DNA from 2 places in the Cellulosimicrobium protaetiae genome. Region 2 is predicted to be linked to the other one. Evidence: predicted binding sites of a transcription regulator. Region 2 holds the regulator's gene; the other holds the start of a gene.
What was found. Region 2 encodes HspR, which represses chaperone genes until heat shock. Its sites were predicted from a motif close to AAGTTGAGTCNNNNNGACTCAACTT; they were not measured.

Region 1 (7,465 bases), 1.3 Mb from region 2:
GATCCTCACCCGCGGGGCGGCACCTTGGCTAGCGGGATTCGGACACGACGGTGGGACCGCGGCGCGCCGTCCCACGGCGGCGCCGGGGAGCGGTCGGTCGGGCGACCGGGGGTGTCAGACCCGGGCGTCGAGCCAGTCGAGCACCTCGCGCAGGTACGTCGAGCGTGCGGGCTCGGGGGAGAGCGCGAGGTCGTGCGCGCCGCCCTCGACGGTGACGACGGTGACGTCGTCGCCGAGGCCCGCGGCGCGGGACGTGATGTGCTCGACGTCGAGCACGGAGTCGGTCGTGAGCAGCTCCTCGTGCCACCCCGACGCCGGGCCGCTCCGCGCCGACGCGAGCACGAGGACGGGGCAGTCGACGTGCAGGCCGCGCGCGACGCGCGCGTGGCTGCGCCGCACCGTCCGCAGGAACCCGGCGCGGACGGGGAAGCCCTCGATCGGCTTCCACGCGAGGTCGAAGTCCCACTCCCCGCCCGTGCTCGCGTGCAGGGCCTCGGCCCAGTGCGGGTCCAGCCCGCCCACGACGAGCCGGGGCGCGACGCGCCCGACGACGTCCACCACGCGCGTCACCGGCCCGCGGAACACCCACGGCTTGTTGAGGTCGAACCACGGGCTGTTCAGCACGAGCGCCGCGAGCCGGCCGGGTCGCGCGTCGGCCCACAGGCTCGCGACGAGGCCTCCCGTCGAGTGCCCGAGCACGACGAGCCGCTCGTGCCCCTCCGCGCGGATCGCGCGTGCCGCCGCGTCGAGGTCCTGGGCGTACACGGCGAGGTCGGTGACGAAGTTCGGGTCGTCGTCGGGCCGCGACGGCGCGCCCGAGCCGCGTCCGATCGAGCGACCGTAGCCGCGCAGGTCGAGCGCGTAGAACCGGTACCCGCGCGCCTCGACCGCCTCGGCGACGTGGGTCTGGAAGAAGTAGTCGATGAACCCGTGCACGTACAGCACCGCGGGACGGGTGCCCTCGCCCGACGTCGGCTCCTCGCCCGCGGCCGTCGCGCCACCCGGCGAGCCGTTCGAGCCGTGCGGGCGCGCGCCGTCGGACCTGCGCACGAGCGTCGCCACCGCGCCGTCCGGCAGGTCGAGGTCGCGCGCGACCCAGTCCTCGCCCAGCACGTCCCTGCGCCACCCCGTCTCCGCTGCGGCCGTCTCGTCCACCGTCTCCTCCTCGCCACCGGCTCGTCCGACCCGTCAGCCTCCCACCGGTCCCGGGGTACGTCGAGCGCTGACAGGTCGGGGTCTCGTCGAGCCGTGCCGACGGCCCGGGGCCCGGCACACCGTGGGGCGCTGGCGGACCGGCGCGGGGGTAGCGTGGCGCGCGTGACGAGCGAGATCATCGCCCGCGTCGACGACGGCGTCGGGCACCTCACCCTGGACCGCCCCCGCGCGCTCAACGCGCTCGGCTACTCGATGCTCGGCGAGATCGCCGACGTGCTCGAGGAGTGGCGGGTCGACCCGACCGTGCGACTCGTGCTGCTCGACGGCGCGGGCGACCGCGGCCTGTGCGCGGGCGGCGACGTCCGGGAGCTGCGCGCGTCGATCGTGGCCGGGAGGCCGGCCGACGCGCGCCGCTACTTCCGGCGTGAGTACGCCGTCGACGCGGCGCTCGCCGAGCTGCCAGTGCCCGTCGTGACGATCATGGACGGCATCACGATGGGCGGCGGCGTCGGCGTGGGCGCGCACGCCCCGGTGCGCGTGGTCACCGAGCGCTCGCGCATCGCCATGCCGGAGACGCGGATCGGCTTCACGCCCGACGTCGGCGGGTCCTGGCTCCTGGCGCGCGCCCCCGGGCGGCTCGGGGAGATGCTCGCGCTCGGCGCGGTGACGATGGACGCCGCCGACGCGATCTTCGTCGGGCTCGCCGACCACCACGTGCCGAGCGAGCGGCTGCCGGTCCTCGCCGCCGACCTCGCCGCGCTCGCGACCGCGGGCGTCGACCCGCTCGACGTCGAGGACGTGCGTGACGTCGTGCGCCGCCACGCCCTGCCCGCACCCGTCTCGCGCCTCGTCGCCCGGCAGACGGCGGTCGACGCCGCGTACGCGGCGGGCACCGTGCCCGAGATCGGGGCGCGCCTGCGCGCCGCGGCCCGGGACGGGGACGAGCAGGCGGGCGCCGAGGCCGACGAGCTCGAACGTCTCTCGCCGACCGCTCTCACCGTGGCGCTCGCCGCGGTGCGCAGCGCGCGCGGCCTCCCGGACCTGCGCGCCGCGCTGGAGCAGGAGTACGGGCTCGTCTGCTGGTTCGTCGACACGCAGCCCGACCTCGTCGAGGGCGTCCGCGCGCAGGTGGTCGACAAGGACCGCGACCCCTCGTGGCACCCCGCGACGCTCGCCGAGGTCGACCCCGGCGTCGGGGCGCAGGCGCTCGCGTACGTGCCTGCGGAGGCGCTGTGGGACGACGCCCTGAGCCCGCGGCTGGCGCGCCGCGCGGTCGAGGCCGTGGTGCGTCGGTTCGGCGAGGACGAGCCGACGACGGACGAGCTGGCGGAGGCGACCGGGGACCTCGTGGTCGAGCTCGTCGAGCGGCGCGACGACGGCGGCACGGTCGTGCACCTCGCGGACTCGTGCGGCGAGCACTTCCTCGACGGCTATTGGCCCGCGGTGCGGTTCGACGCCGTGGGCGACGTCGTCGAGGTCACCGTCGAGTCCTGACGCGCTCGGGGCGCGCCCGGGCGTAAGAGTTCCGTAAGAACCAGGTCGACGGGCCGCTCGCGTGCGATAGACCGGTGGCGTGCCGACTCTCGCCTCGCTGCCTCACCGTCGTCCGCTCGGGTCCGGCGTGCGCCCGGACCGACCGGTGCGACGCCGGCCCGGACGCCTGGTGGTGCTGGGGTTCGCGGCCGCGATCGTCGTCGGTGCCGTCCTGCTGATGCTCCCGGTCGCGACGGCGGACCGTGCCGCGACGCCGCTGGAGGCGTTGTTCACCGCGACGTCGGCCGCGTGCGTGACAGGCCTCGTCGTGGTGGACACACCGACGTTCTGGACGCCGTTCGGGCAGGTCGTGATCCTGGCGCTGATCCAGCTCGGCGGGTTCGGGGTGATGACGGTGGCGTCGTTGCTGGGGCTGTTGATCTCGCGACGACTGGACCTGAACACGCGGATGGTCGCCCAGGCGTCCACGCGCTCGGTCCAGCTCGGTGACGTGCGCTCGGTTCTCGTGGGTGTGCTCCGGGTGACGGTGGCGGTCGAGGGCGCCGTCGCCCTTCTCGTGGCGGGGCGGCTGATGGTCGGGTACGGCGCGAGCCCGGGCGAGGCGGCATGGGGTGGGGTGTTCCACGCGGTCTCCGCCTTCAACAATGCCGGGTTCGCCCTGTACTCCGACTCGCTCGTCACGTTCGTCGCCGACCCGTGGATCTGTCTGCCGCTCTGCCTCGCGGTGGTCCTGGGCGGGATCGGATTCCCGGTGATCTTCGAGCTCTACCGCCGGCGCCGGGCCAAGCCCTCGCGATGGTCCCTGCACACGAAGCTCACGCTCGCGACGACCGGTCTGCTCCTGGTCGGCGGCACGGCGCTCTTCCTCGCGCTCGAGTGGGCGAACCCTCGCACGCTCGGCCCGTTGAGCATCGGGGGCAAGCTGCTCGGCGCGGTCACGCAGTCCGTCATGGCACGCACGGCCGGGTTCAACTCCGTGGACACCTCCGCGATGAACGAGGGCACCTGGCTCGGTACCGACGTCCTGATGTTCGTCGGCGGCGGCAGCGCCGGCACGGCGGGCGGTATCAAGGTCGTGACCTTCGTGGTTCTCGCGTTCGTGATCTGGTCCGAGCTGCGGGGTGACCCCGACGTGGACGCGTTCGACCGACGCATCGCACCGGCGACACAGCGCCAGGCGGTCACCGTCGCGCTCCTCGGGGTCGCGGCCGTGCTGGTGCCCACCCTGGTGATCACCGCGACCTCGCACCACGGTCTGGACCGGGTCCTGTTCGAGGTCACGTCCGCGTTCTCTACCACCGGTCTGTCCACCGGGATCACTGCCGACCTTGCCGGACCGCACCAGCTCATCCTGGTCGCGCTGATGTTCCTGGGCCGGCTCGGGCCGATCACCCTCGGCACCGCTCTGGCGCTGCGCGAGCGCCCACGCATGTTCCGCCGGCCCGAGAGCGCCGCCATCATCGGCTGAGCGCGCTCCTGCCGCGGTCAGACCCGCGACGGCCCGCCCCGGGCGTCCCGGGGCGGGCCGTGTGCGTCAGCTGCTACGGCTCACGTGCCTCGTGCGGAGTCCACCGCGCGAGGAGGCGCGCCGGTCACTCGGGCGGAGGGCGCAGACGCGTCGCGTCGTCGATCTCGTCGTCCGGGCCGCCCGGCGCCTCCGGACCGTCCGGTCCCGCACCCGGCTGCGGCGGGAGCGGCTGGGTCGGGGCCGGCTGCTGGTACGGCGGCAGCGGCTGGGTCGCCCCCGGGGGGACGGGCGGCTGCGCGGGGAGCGGTGTCGTCGGGGACGACTGCGGGTGCGGCGCTCCGGGGGGCGCGTACGGCGCCGCTCCGGGGTGGCCCCCCTGCGGCTGCGGCGGGGCGGGCGGCTGGGTGCCGTACGGGCCCGGGCCCGGGGCCGGGGGCTGCGCCCCGTAGCCCTGCGGCGCGCCCGGCTGGCCCGGGTAGGCGCCCGGCTGCTGACCCGGCTGGCCCGGGTAGGCACCCGGCTGGCCGGGGTACGCGCCCGGCTGCTGCTGGCCCGGCTGCTGCCCGGGGTAGGCGCCGGGCTGGCCCGGGTAGGCGCCCTGCTGCCCGGGGTACTGGCCCTGCTGGCCCGGGTACTGCCCCTGCGGCTGGCCGGGGTACTGACCAGGCTGACCAGGCTGGCCGGGTGCGGCGTAGGCACCGGGCTGACCGGGCTGACCCGGGTAGCCGCCCTGCTGGAAGCCCGCCGCCTGACCGTCCTGGGCGTCCGGCTTGGAGCGGAGCACGAGCCACAGCACGAGACCGATGATGCCGAGCAGCACGACGCCGCCGATGACGAACCAGAGCCAGGCCATCGAGCCGGAGTCCGAGGCGTTGCCCGCGCTGTCGCCGCCGTCGGGCGCGGTGGTGCCGTCGGTGCCCTCGGTCGACTCGTCGGAGCTGTCCTCGCCGCCGCTCGCGGCGCCGCCCGCGACGGCCGAGCCGCGCGCCGTCATCTCGTTGGTCTCGCCGACGACCGGCGTCCACGTCACGGTGTTGCCGTCGACCGTGCCGTTCGACTCGACGACCTCGCCCGGGAAGGTGATGGCGACCTTGATGTCGAGGCCCTCCATCATCTGCCGCGTCATCTCGTCGCTCGTCGCGTCACCCGTGTCCGGGTTGAACTCCTCGCCGGTCATGTCCATCGACCCGCTCACGACGTACTCGTCACCCTCGCGCGTGACGGAGATCGAGTCCGCCGCGCCGGTGTCGAGCTGCGCGATCGGCTGGTCGGCGTAGGTGATCTTCGTGCCGGTGTAGCCGTCCTGCGCGTAGGGCTCCTGCGTCGCGCCCTCGGGCAGGTCGGACTCCATCTCGGAGCCCATCTGGTCCCACATCTCCTGCGGGTCCATGTCCAGGGACGTCGCGAGCTCGTCGCTGAACGCCATGACGACGCTGCCGTCGAACGTGTCGTCCTCGTTGAGGGTGATGGCCATGTCCATCCTCATGCACCCCGCGAGGAACAGTGCGAGGGTGGCGAAGAGGGCGCCGAGGCCGAGTCGTCTGCGCAAGGGTGAGGAGTTCACCCGCCCAGCATGTCGCGGATCGTCGCCCGAGGCGAGGGTCGATGCCGATTTGAGACGGAATGCGGCCGGAGTTCATCCGCTCGGGCCCACGGTCCACCGGGAGCGGCGCGCGAGGCTGACGAATGAAGTTGAGCGGAATACACTCAACTTCGGAGTCGTTCCACTGGTCAGACCATCTTTCGAGCACCACACCGGAGCACCTATGGAAACGAAGTTCACCACGAAGTCGCAGCAGGCGATCGGCGAGGCGATCCAGACCGCGTCGGCCGCCGGCAACCCCCAGCTCGAGCCCACGCACCTCCTCGCCGCCCTGCTCACGCAGGAGGGCGGGGTCGCCGTCGGGCTCCTCGACGCCGTCGGCGCGGACAAGCAGGCGATCGGGCAGAAGGTCCGCGCCGCGCTCGTCGCGCTGCCCACGGCGAGCGGGTCGGCCGTCGCACAGCCGACGCCGTCGCGCGCCACGTCGACGGCGCTCGACGCCGCCGCGCAGGAGGCGCAGGCCCTCGGCGACGAGTACGTCTCGACCGAGCACCTCCTGCTCGGCATCGCCGCGGGATCCTCGCCCGCCGCGACGGCCCTCCAGCAGTCCGGCGCGACCGCCGACGCGCTGCGCTCGGCGCTGCCCGCGGTGCGCGGCAGCGCGCGCGTGACGAGCCCCAACCCCGAGGGCACGTACAAGGCCCTCGAGCAGTACGGCACCGACCTCACGGCCGCGGCCGCAGAGGGCAGGCTCGACCCCGTCATCGGGCGCGACTCCGAGATCCGGCGCGTCGTGCAGGTCTTGAGCCGCCGCACCAAGAACAACCCCGTCCTCATCGGCGAGCCCGGCGTCGGCAAGACGGCCGTCGTCGAGGGGCTCGCCCAGCGCATCGTCGCGGGCGACGTCCCGACGTCGCTCCAGGGCAAGCGCCTCGTCTCGCTCGACCTCGCGAGCATGGTCGCGGGCGCGAAGTACCGCGGCGAGTTCGAGGAGCGGCTCAAGGCCGTGCTGGAGGAGATCCGGTCCTCCGACGGCGAGGTCGTCACGTTCATCGACGAGCTGCACACCGTCGTCGGCGCGGGGGCCGGCGGCGAAGGAGCCATGGACGCGGGCAACATGCTCAAGCCCATGCTCGCGCGCGGCGAGCTGCGTCTCGTCGGCGCGACCACGCTCGACGAGTACCGGGAGTACGTCGAGAAGGACCCGGCGCTGGAGCGCCGCTTCCAGCAGGTGTTCGTCGGGGAGCCCTCCGTCGAGGACACGGTCGCGATCCTGCGCGGCCTCAAGGAGCGGTACGAGGCGCACCACAAGGTGACGATCGCGGACTCGGCGCTCGTCGCCGCGGCGTCGCTCTCCGACCGGTACATCACCGGCCGCCAGCTCCCGGACAAGGCGATCGACCTCGTCGACGAGGCCGCGTCGCGCCTGCGCATGGAGCTCGACTCCTCGCCGATCGAGATCGACGAGCTCCAGCGCGCGGTGACGCGCCTGGAGATGGAGGAGGTCGTGCTCTCGGAGTCGACCGACCCCGCGTCGCTCGAACGCCTGGAGAGGCTGCGCGCCGACCTCGCCGACCGGCGCGAGGAGCTCGCCGCGCTCACCGCGCGCTGGGAGGCCGAGAAGGCGGGCCACAACCGCGTCGGCGACCTGCGCGCGCGGCTCGACGAGCTGCGGACCGCCGTCGAGCGGGCCGTGCGCGAGGGCGACCTGGAGACGGCGGGGCGGCTGCAGTACGGCGAGATCCCGCAGCTCCAGCGCGAGCTCGACGCGGCCGAGGCCGAGGAGGCGGCCACCGACGCCGCCG
Region 2 (7,465 bases):
GAAGCTCACGCGCGCCCAGTTCCAGCAGATGACGCAGGACCTGCTCGACCGGACGAAGGCCCCGTTCCACAAGGTCATCTCCGACGCGGGCGTCTCCGTCTCCGACATCGACCACGTCGTGCTCGTGGGTGGCTCCACCCGCATGCCGGCCGTGACCGACGTCGTCAAGGAGCTCACGGGCGGCAAGGAGCCCAACAAGGGCGTCAACCCGGACGAGGTCGTCGCCGTGGGCGCGGCCCTGCAGGCCGGCGTCATCTCGGGCGACCGCAAGGACGTCCTGCTCATCGACGTGACCCCGCTGTCCCTCGGCATCGAGACCAAGGGCGGCGTGATGACCAAGCTCATCGAGCGCAACACGGCCATCCCGACCAAGCGCAGCGAGATCTTCTCGACGGCCGAGGACAACCAGCCGTCGGTGCTCATCCAGGTGTTCCAGGGCGAGCGCGAGTTCGCGCGCGACAACAAGCCGCTCGGCACGTTCGAGCTCACCGGCATCGCGCCGGCCCCGCGCGGCGTGCCGCAGATCGAGGTCACCTTCGACATCGACGCGAACGGCATCGTCCACGTCGGCGCCAAGGACCGCGGCACCGGCAAGGAGCAGAAGATGACGATCACGGGCGGCTCGGCGCTGCCCAAGGACGACATCGACCGCATGGTCAAGGAGGCCGAGGAGCACGCGGCCGAGGACAAGAAGCGTCGCGAGGAGGCGGAGACCCGCAACCAGGCCGAGGCGTTCGTGTACTCGACCGAGAAGCTCGTCTCCGAGAACAAGGAGAAGCTCCCGGCCGACGTCGTCACCGAGGTCGAGGCCGACATCGCGTCGGTGAAGTCCGCGCTCGAGGGCGAGGACGCCGACGCCGTGAAGACCGCGCACGAGAAGCTCGTCGCGTCCGCGCAGAAGATCGGCCAGGCGCTCTACGCCTCGGCCGAGCAGGAGCAGGCCGCCGGCAACCCCGGCGCCGCGCAGGACGACGCGACCGCCGCCGCGGGTGCCTCGAGCGCTCCGGACGAGGACGTCGTCGACGCCGAGATCGTGGACGACGAGGACGACAAGAAGTGACGTCCCCCGAGGACCGGGGCCCCGAGGAGCAGGCCGGGCGCGAGCCCGGCCAGGGCCCCGAGGACAAGCCGTTCCACTTCACCGACAAGCGCAAGGTCGACCCGGAGGCCGCGGCCTCCGGGGCGGCCGGCGGCTCGGCCGGTGACGACGCGGAGACGGACCCGCTCGCGGGCCTCGACTTCGAGCCGTCCGACGAGGCCGAGGTCGACGCTGCCGTCCTGGCCGCGAAGGCCGAGGCCGCCGAGCACCTCGACGCGCTCCAGCGCGAGCGGGCGAGCTTCACGAACTACCGCAACCGCTCGCTGCGCGACCAGGAGGCCGCGCGGGCGAAGGGCGTGGAGGACGTGCTCACCGCGCTCCTGCCGGTGCTCGACGATGTCGACCGTGCACGCCAGCACGGCGAGCTCACGGGCCCGTTCGCCGCGATCGCGGAGAAGCTCGACGCGAGCCTGGAGAGGTTCGGCATCGAGCGCTACGGCAAGGTCGGGGAGGAGTTCGACCCGACCGTCCACGAGGCGCTCATGCACCAGCCCGACCCCGAGGCCACCACCACCACGGTGAACCTCGTCATCGAGCCGGGCTACCGGATCGGGGACCGCGTCGTGCGCGCCGCGCGGGTCTCGGTCGTCGGCCCGGAGTAGGCGGCCCGGCGCGGGCAGCGCCGCGCCACCACCACCGCCTGCCCGACGGCGCGGGCGCACCTTCCGCGCGAAGGTGCGCCCCGCCGTCGGGCACGCGAGGATCACAGCGGGGAGCCCGCGGGGACCTCCGCGACGAGCACAGCACACGCATCACCGACCACCCCACGACGCGAAGGACCAGGACCACGACCACCGACAGGAGGGAGGCGCCGTGACCGGACAGGACTGGATGGAGAAGGACTTCTACGCCGCGCTCGGCGTCCCCAAGGACGCCGACGACGCCACGATCAAGAAGGCCTACCGCAAGCTCGCGCGCCAGTACCACCCCGACCAGAACCAGGGTGACGAGACGGCCGAGGCGAAGTTCAAGGAGATCGGCGAGGCCTACGCCGTGCTGTCCGACGCCAAGGAGCGCGAGCAGTACGACGCGATCCGCGCGATGGCCGGCGGCGGCGCGCGCTTCTCCGCGGGCCCCGGCGGTCCCGGGGGCGCGGGCTTCGAGGACGTGTTCGGCGGCATGTTCGGCGGCGGCGGCCCGGGCGGCACCCGGGTCCGCTACTCGACCGGTGGTCAGGGCGCGGGCGGGTTCGAGGACATCCTCGGCTCGATGTTCGGCGGCGCGGGCGCGCAGCAGTTCGGCGGCGGCCCCCGCCCGCGGGCCGGGGCGGACGTCGCCGCGGCCACGACCCTCCCGTTCCGCCAGGCGGTCGAGGGCTCGACCGTCACCTTCACGGTCGACGGCCGCAACGTCACCACGCGCATCCCGCCGGGCGTGCGCGACGGCCAGAAGATCCGGCTGCGCGGCAAGGGACGCCCCGGCATGGCCGGCGGGCCCGACGGCGACCTCGTCGTCACCGTCCACGTCACCCCGCACCCGGTGTTCTCGCTCGACGGGAACAACCTGCGCGCGACCGTCCCCGTGACGTTCGCCGAGGCCGCTCTCGGGGCGACGATCAGCGTGCCGACGCTCGACGGCGCGTCCGTGAAGGTCAAGGTCCCCGCCGGCACCCCGTCGGGCCGCACGCTGCGCGTCAAGGGCCGCGGCGTGCAGACCGCGAAGGCGACCGGCGACCTGCTCGTCACCGTCCAGGTCGCGGTGCCGCAGAAGCTCTCGAAGGCCGCGCGCGAGGCGGTCGAGACGTTCGCCGCCGAGACGGACGGCCAGGACGTGCGCGCCGACCTGGTCCGTCAGGCCGCGGAGTAAGGGGGTCGTGATGGCCCACCGGAAGACTCATGACTTCTCGGTCGGCGAGGACGCACGTGGCTCCGGACGGGCTCCGGCGAGCGACGTCGACCAGGACGCCCCCGTCCTCGTCATCTCCCAGGCCGCGGCGCTCGCGGGCATGCACCCGCAGACGCTGCGTCAGTACGACCGCCTCGGCCTCGTCGTCCCCCGGCGCACGTCGGGGCGGGGGCGGCGCTACTCCCTGCGCGACGTCGCGAAGCTGCTCGAGGTGCAGCGCCTCAGCCACGACGAGGGCATCAACCTCGCGGGTATCCAGCGCATCCTCGCGCTCGAGTCGCAGGTCGAACGCCTGGAGCGGCGCATCGAGGCGCTCTCCGCGCGGGTCGAGCCGGGCGGTCGCGTGTTCGCCGCCGCGGCGAGCGGCGACGTCGTCGTGGTGCCGCGCGGGCGCAGCGTGCGCCGCGGGGTCGAGGAGGCGCTGCGCGAGACGCTCGTCGAGCACGGCGAGGCGCGCGCGCTGGTCATCTGGCGGCCGCGGTCCGACGACGCGCGCTCCTGACGCCGGTCGGTGCGGCGTCAGCCGTGCGCCCGGGGCCGGGTGCGGCACGCGGGCACGACGAGGCGGCAAAACCCGCCGGCACGCATTTTCGCAAGAATGTCGTGCGCTAATTACCCTGCATTCTTGCGTTTCTTAGCCAGGCCTTCCTTGCTATACATCGCGCAATTCCAGGAATACCGTGGACGACGGAAGCCCAGCCCCCACGGGTCCTCGCAGACAGGAGAGATCGCGATGAGCAGCCTCATGGAGATGCCGCAGGTCGTCGAGTGTTCGATCGACGGCTGCGGGTACAACCACGACCACGGGTGCCACGCGGGCGCCGTCACCATCGCGGGCCACGCCGGCGACGCCGAGTGCGCGACGTTCATCCCGCTCGGCACCAAGGGCGGCCTGGAGAAGGTCCTCGCGCACGTCGGTGCCTGCCAGCGCACCGAGTGCGTCCACAACGCCTCGCTCGAGTGCTCGGCCCCGTCGATCCGTGTCGGCGCCGGGGCGTCCGGCGAGGACAAGGCCGACTGCCTCACCTTCACGCCGCGCTGACGCGGCGACCGCAGACCTCTCCCTGAAGGCGGGCCGGCCACCACCGGCCCGCGGGACGCCCCCTGACACGCCCCGACCCCACGCTCGCCCGTGCGGTCGGGGCGTCGTCGTGCCGGTGCGGGCCGTCGTCGTGCAGGGTCCGCCCGTGCGTCAGCGCTGCAGCACGTTCAGGAGCTCGACGGCGGCCGCGTGGGTCTGTGGCAGCGGTTCGAGCCAGACGCGCGGCGGACGGCGCAGGATCGCCGTGACACCCAGCGTCAGGCCGGTGCGCTCGATGTTGTGCCGCAGCACCGTGCGCAGCTCGCCCTCGTCGGCGCCGCGCTCGCCGAGGACGACGAAGATCCCGCTCCCGAGGGACGCCATCGGGTGCCCGTCCCCGAAGGTCTGCGTGAGCGCGCGCCCCATCGCGGCCGACCGCGCGAAGCGTTGCCAGCCGGTGAGGTCGTCGAGCGCGACGTCGACGACGAGCAGACCGTGCGTCCGCGTGGCGTCGCTGCCCGCGCGTCGTGCGACGCCGTACGTCTCGCGGAGCCGGTGGACCAGGTACTGGGCGGTCGCGAGGCCCGACTCGGGATCCAGGACCTCGGGCGTGACCGGGGTCGCCTCGTACCCCTCCGACCAGCCGACGGCGACCGCGCGCAGCAGCCGGACCTCCGGTTCACGGTCGTGCACCCCGTACAGGCACGCGACGTCGTCGAGGGTCTCGCCGATCCCGACCCCGGCCTCGGCCCTCGCGCGGCCGAGCCGTTCGGCGGCGGGCGCGCCGTCCCGTTCCTCGCACATCGCCTCGACGAGCGCGTCGACGGCAGGGTGGTACCAGTCGCCCGGTCGCAGCCAGACGCTGTCCGCGCTCGTCCTGCGCCAGCGTTCGCGCACGGTGTCGTGCGCGGGCGCGGCGTACCCCTGGAGGTGGTCCATGTAGATGAGACGGGCGACCGGCCGATCCATGACGCGAGTCCGCGAAGAAGTTTCCGAGACTCGGCGTCCGGGGTGAAAAGGGGCGAAAGCGGAGGAGTCTGGCCGATACCGTTCCGTCGCCGGAAGGCCGCTGACCCGGAGTTGGACGTCCGTCTACTATGGCCACCGTAGCCTCGGTTCGGGGCGGTCTCCGGGGCGGTGACATGACACAGGCGCAAGAACGGGTGTGGAGCGAGGCGTTCAGCGACGCCGAGCTCATCACCGCCGTACGCGAGGGCGACACGAGCGCCTACGGCGCCCTCTACGAACGGCACGCCGCAGCGGCCCGGACGGTCGCCCGCCAGTACGTCCGGTCCACGGCCGACGCCGACGACGTCGTCTCCGACGCGTTCGCGCGCACCCTGTCCGTGCTCCAGGGCGGCGGGGGGCCCGACGTCACCTTCCGGGCCTACCTCTTCACCGTCGTCCGGCGGCTCTCCTACGACCTCGTCAACGGCGCGCGCCGCACGCAGCCGACCGACGACGAGCGCACGTTCGAGACCGCGTTCGGGCCGATGGCGTCCACCGAGGACCCGACGCTCGAGGGCTTCGAGCGCTCCACGGTCACGCGCGCCTACCAGGAGCTGCCGGAGCGGTGGCGGGCCGTGCTCTGGTACACCGAGGTCGAGAGCCTCTCCCCGGCCGAGATCGCGCCCATCCTCGGCCTCACCGCGAACGGCGTCTCGGCGCTCGCCTACCGCGCGCGCGAGGGACTGCGACAGGCGTACCTCCAGCAGCACCTCACGTCCGTCCCCGCCGAGGAGTGCCGCGCCGTCAACGCGCTCCTCGGGTCGTACGTGCGCGGCGGCCTCGCCAAGCGTGAGACCGCCCGCGTCGAGTCGCACCTCGACGGCTGCGGCGAGTGCCGCGGGCTGGTGCTCGAGCTCGGGGACGTCTCGCACGGCATGCGGGCGGTCATCGCGCCCCTGGTCTTCGGCGTCGGCGCGCTCGGCCTCGTCGGGACGGCGCTGCCGACCTTCGGCGGCGCGGCCGTGGCCGGTGGCGTCGGCGCGGCGCTGCAGGGTTCGTCGAACGCCGGAGCGGGGTCCGCGGGTGGCAGCGGTGCCGCAGGCGGCTCGGGTGGCACGGCCGCCGGGGCCGGCGGCGGTGGCGCGGCCGGGACGAGCGTCGCGGGAACCGGCGCCGTGGGCGGTGCGGGTGCCGCTGCGGGCGCGACCGGAGGCTCCGGCGGAGCGGTCGGGGCAGGGGCGGCGGTCGGTGGTGCGGCCGCCGCCGGAGGCGCGACCGCCGGGGGAGGCGCGCTCGCCGCGGCCGGAGGGCTCGTCGCGCTGGTCTCGTCGGCGCCGCTCGCCGCGGCAGCGGTCACGGTCGGGGTCCTCGCTGTTGCGGGCCTCTCGGTCGCTGGCGCGATGGGCGTGTTCTCGCCGGATCCCGAGCCCGCGCCGACCGCGCAGTCCTCGCCGTCGCCGACCGAGTCGCCGACCACGGGGACCACTGCGACGCCGGACCCCACCACCGACCCGACGTCGCCCACGAACATCCCGCCGGCCCCGACCGACGAGACCACCGCCGGCACCGGGGACACGACGGGGACCGGCGACGGGACGACGGGCGACGGCGCACCGATCGGCTCCGAGCCCGGGTCGTCGTCCCCCGGCGGGGCGGCACCCGACCCCGGAACCGGCGCACCGGGGCCGACCGACCCCGGGACGTCTGACCCCGGGCCCGTCGACCCCGGACCCACCGACCCCGGCACTCCCGAGCCGGCCCCGGCAGCGCTCGAGCTCTCGCTCGCGCCGGTGACGCTCGCGGCGCGGCAGCCCGCCGACCTCGTCATGACGGCGTCGAACACGGGTGGCCGGTCCGCGGAGGAGGTCTTCGTCGACCTCACGCTCCCGGCCGGGGTGTCGACCCAGAGCGCCTCCCTCGTCGCGCGCGGGGCGGCGGCCGCAGGCCCGGTCCGGGCTGCCGCGCTCCCGTGCGGCAGCGCGGTGCCCCAGAGCGACGGGTCGAGCCGTGTCACGTGCTCGGTCGGCGTGCTCGCGCCGCGCGCGACGCAGGACCTGGCCGTCCAGGTGCAGGCCGACTCGGGCGGGGAGTACGCCTTCACCGCGTCGTTGCGGGCCAAGGGCATCGAGCCGTCGCACCGGTCGTTCCCCCCGACGCAGGTCAGCTACTGGGGTCCCGAGCTGCGCGTCACCGCGGAGCCGGTCCTCGCGTTCGACAACCCCGGCGACGCGACGCTGCGGGTCGCCCTGCGCAACAGCGGCGACCGGCCCGCAGTGGAGCCCCGCGTGACGGTCGACCTCCCGGACGGGCTGAGCCTCGTCGGCGGCGGCCCGGCAGGCTGGACCTGTGACGCGACCGAGGACGGGACGGTGACCTGTGCGTCGCCGAACGGCACGACCCTCGCACCGCGGGCCACCGTGGACGTCGCGGTGCGTCTCCTCGCCGACCTGGCGGACGTCCCGGACGACGTGGCCGACCTCCAGGTGGAGGCGACCGCGGACGGTGCGCACACGGGCAGGGCGTCGGTCGACCCCGAGGTCGATGCTCCCTGG

Region 1: clpB (ATP-dependent chaperone ClpB) is a predicted target of HspR. The motif match lies at 5,807-5,831, and genes of this name have one in related genera.

Annotation. Positions count from the first base shown of each region.
Region 1 covers NZ_CP052757.1:4,452,522-4,459,986, reverse strand. The annotation lists gene FIC82_RS19205 (alpha/beta hydrolase) at 115-1,155, opposite strand; gene FIC82_RS19200 (enoyl-CoA hydratase/isomerase family protein) at 1,318-2,649, shown strand; gene FIC82_RS19195 (TrkH family potassium uptake protein) at 2,729-4,117, shown strand; gene FIC82_RS20915 (LppM family (lipo)protein) at 4,242-5,591, opposite strand; gene clpB (ATP-dependent chaperone ClpB) at 5,884-7,465, shown strand, end outside.
Region 2 covers NZ_CP052757.1:1,133,642-1,141,106, forward strand. The annotation lists gene dnaK (molecular chaperone DnaK) at 1-1,060, shown strand, start outside; gene grpE (nucleotide exchange factor GrpE) at 1,057-1,701, shown strand; gene FIC82_RS04860 (DnaJ C-terminal domain-containing protein) at 1,913-2,905, shown strand; gene FIC82_RS04865 (heat shock protein transcriptional repressor HspR) at 2,916-3,446, shown strand; gene FIC82_RS04870 (DUF1540 domain-containing protein) at 3,678-3,986, shown strand; gene FIC82_RS04875 (hypothetical protein) at 4,137-4,934, opposite strand; gene FIC82_RS04880 (sigma-70 family RNA polymerase sigma factor) at 5,108-7,465, shown strand, end outside.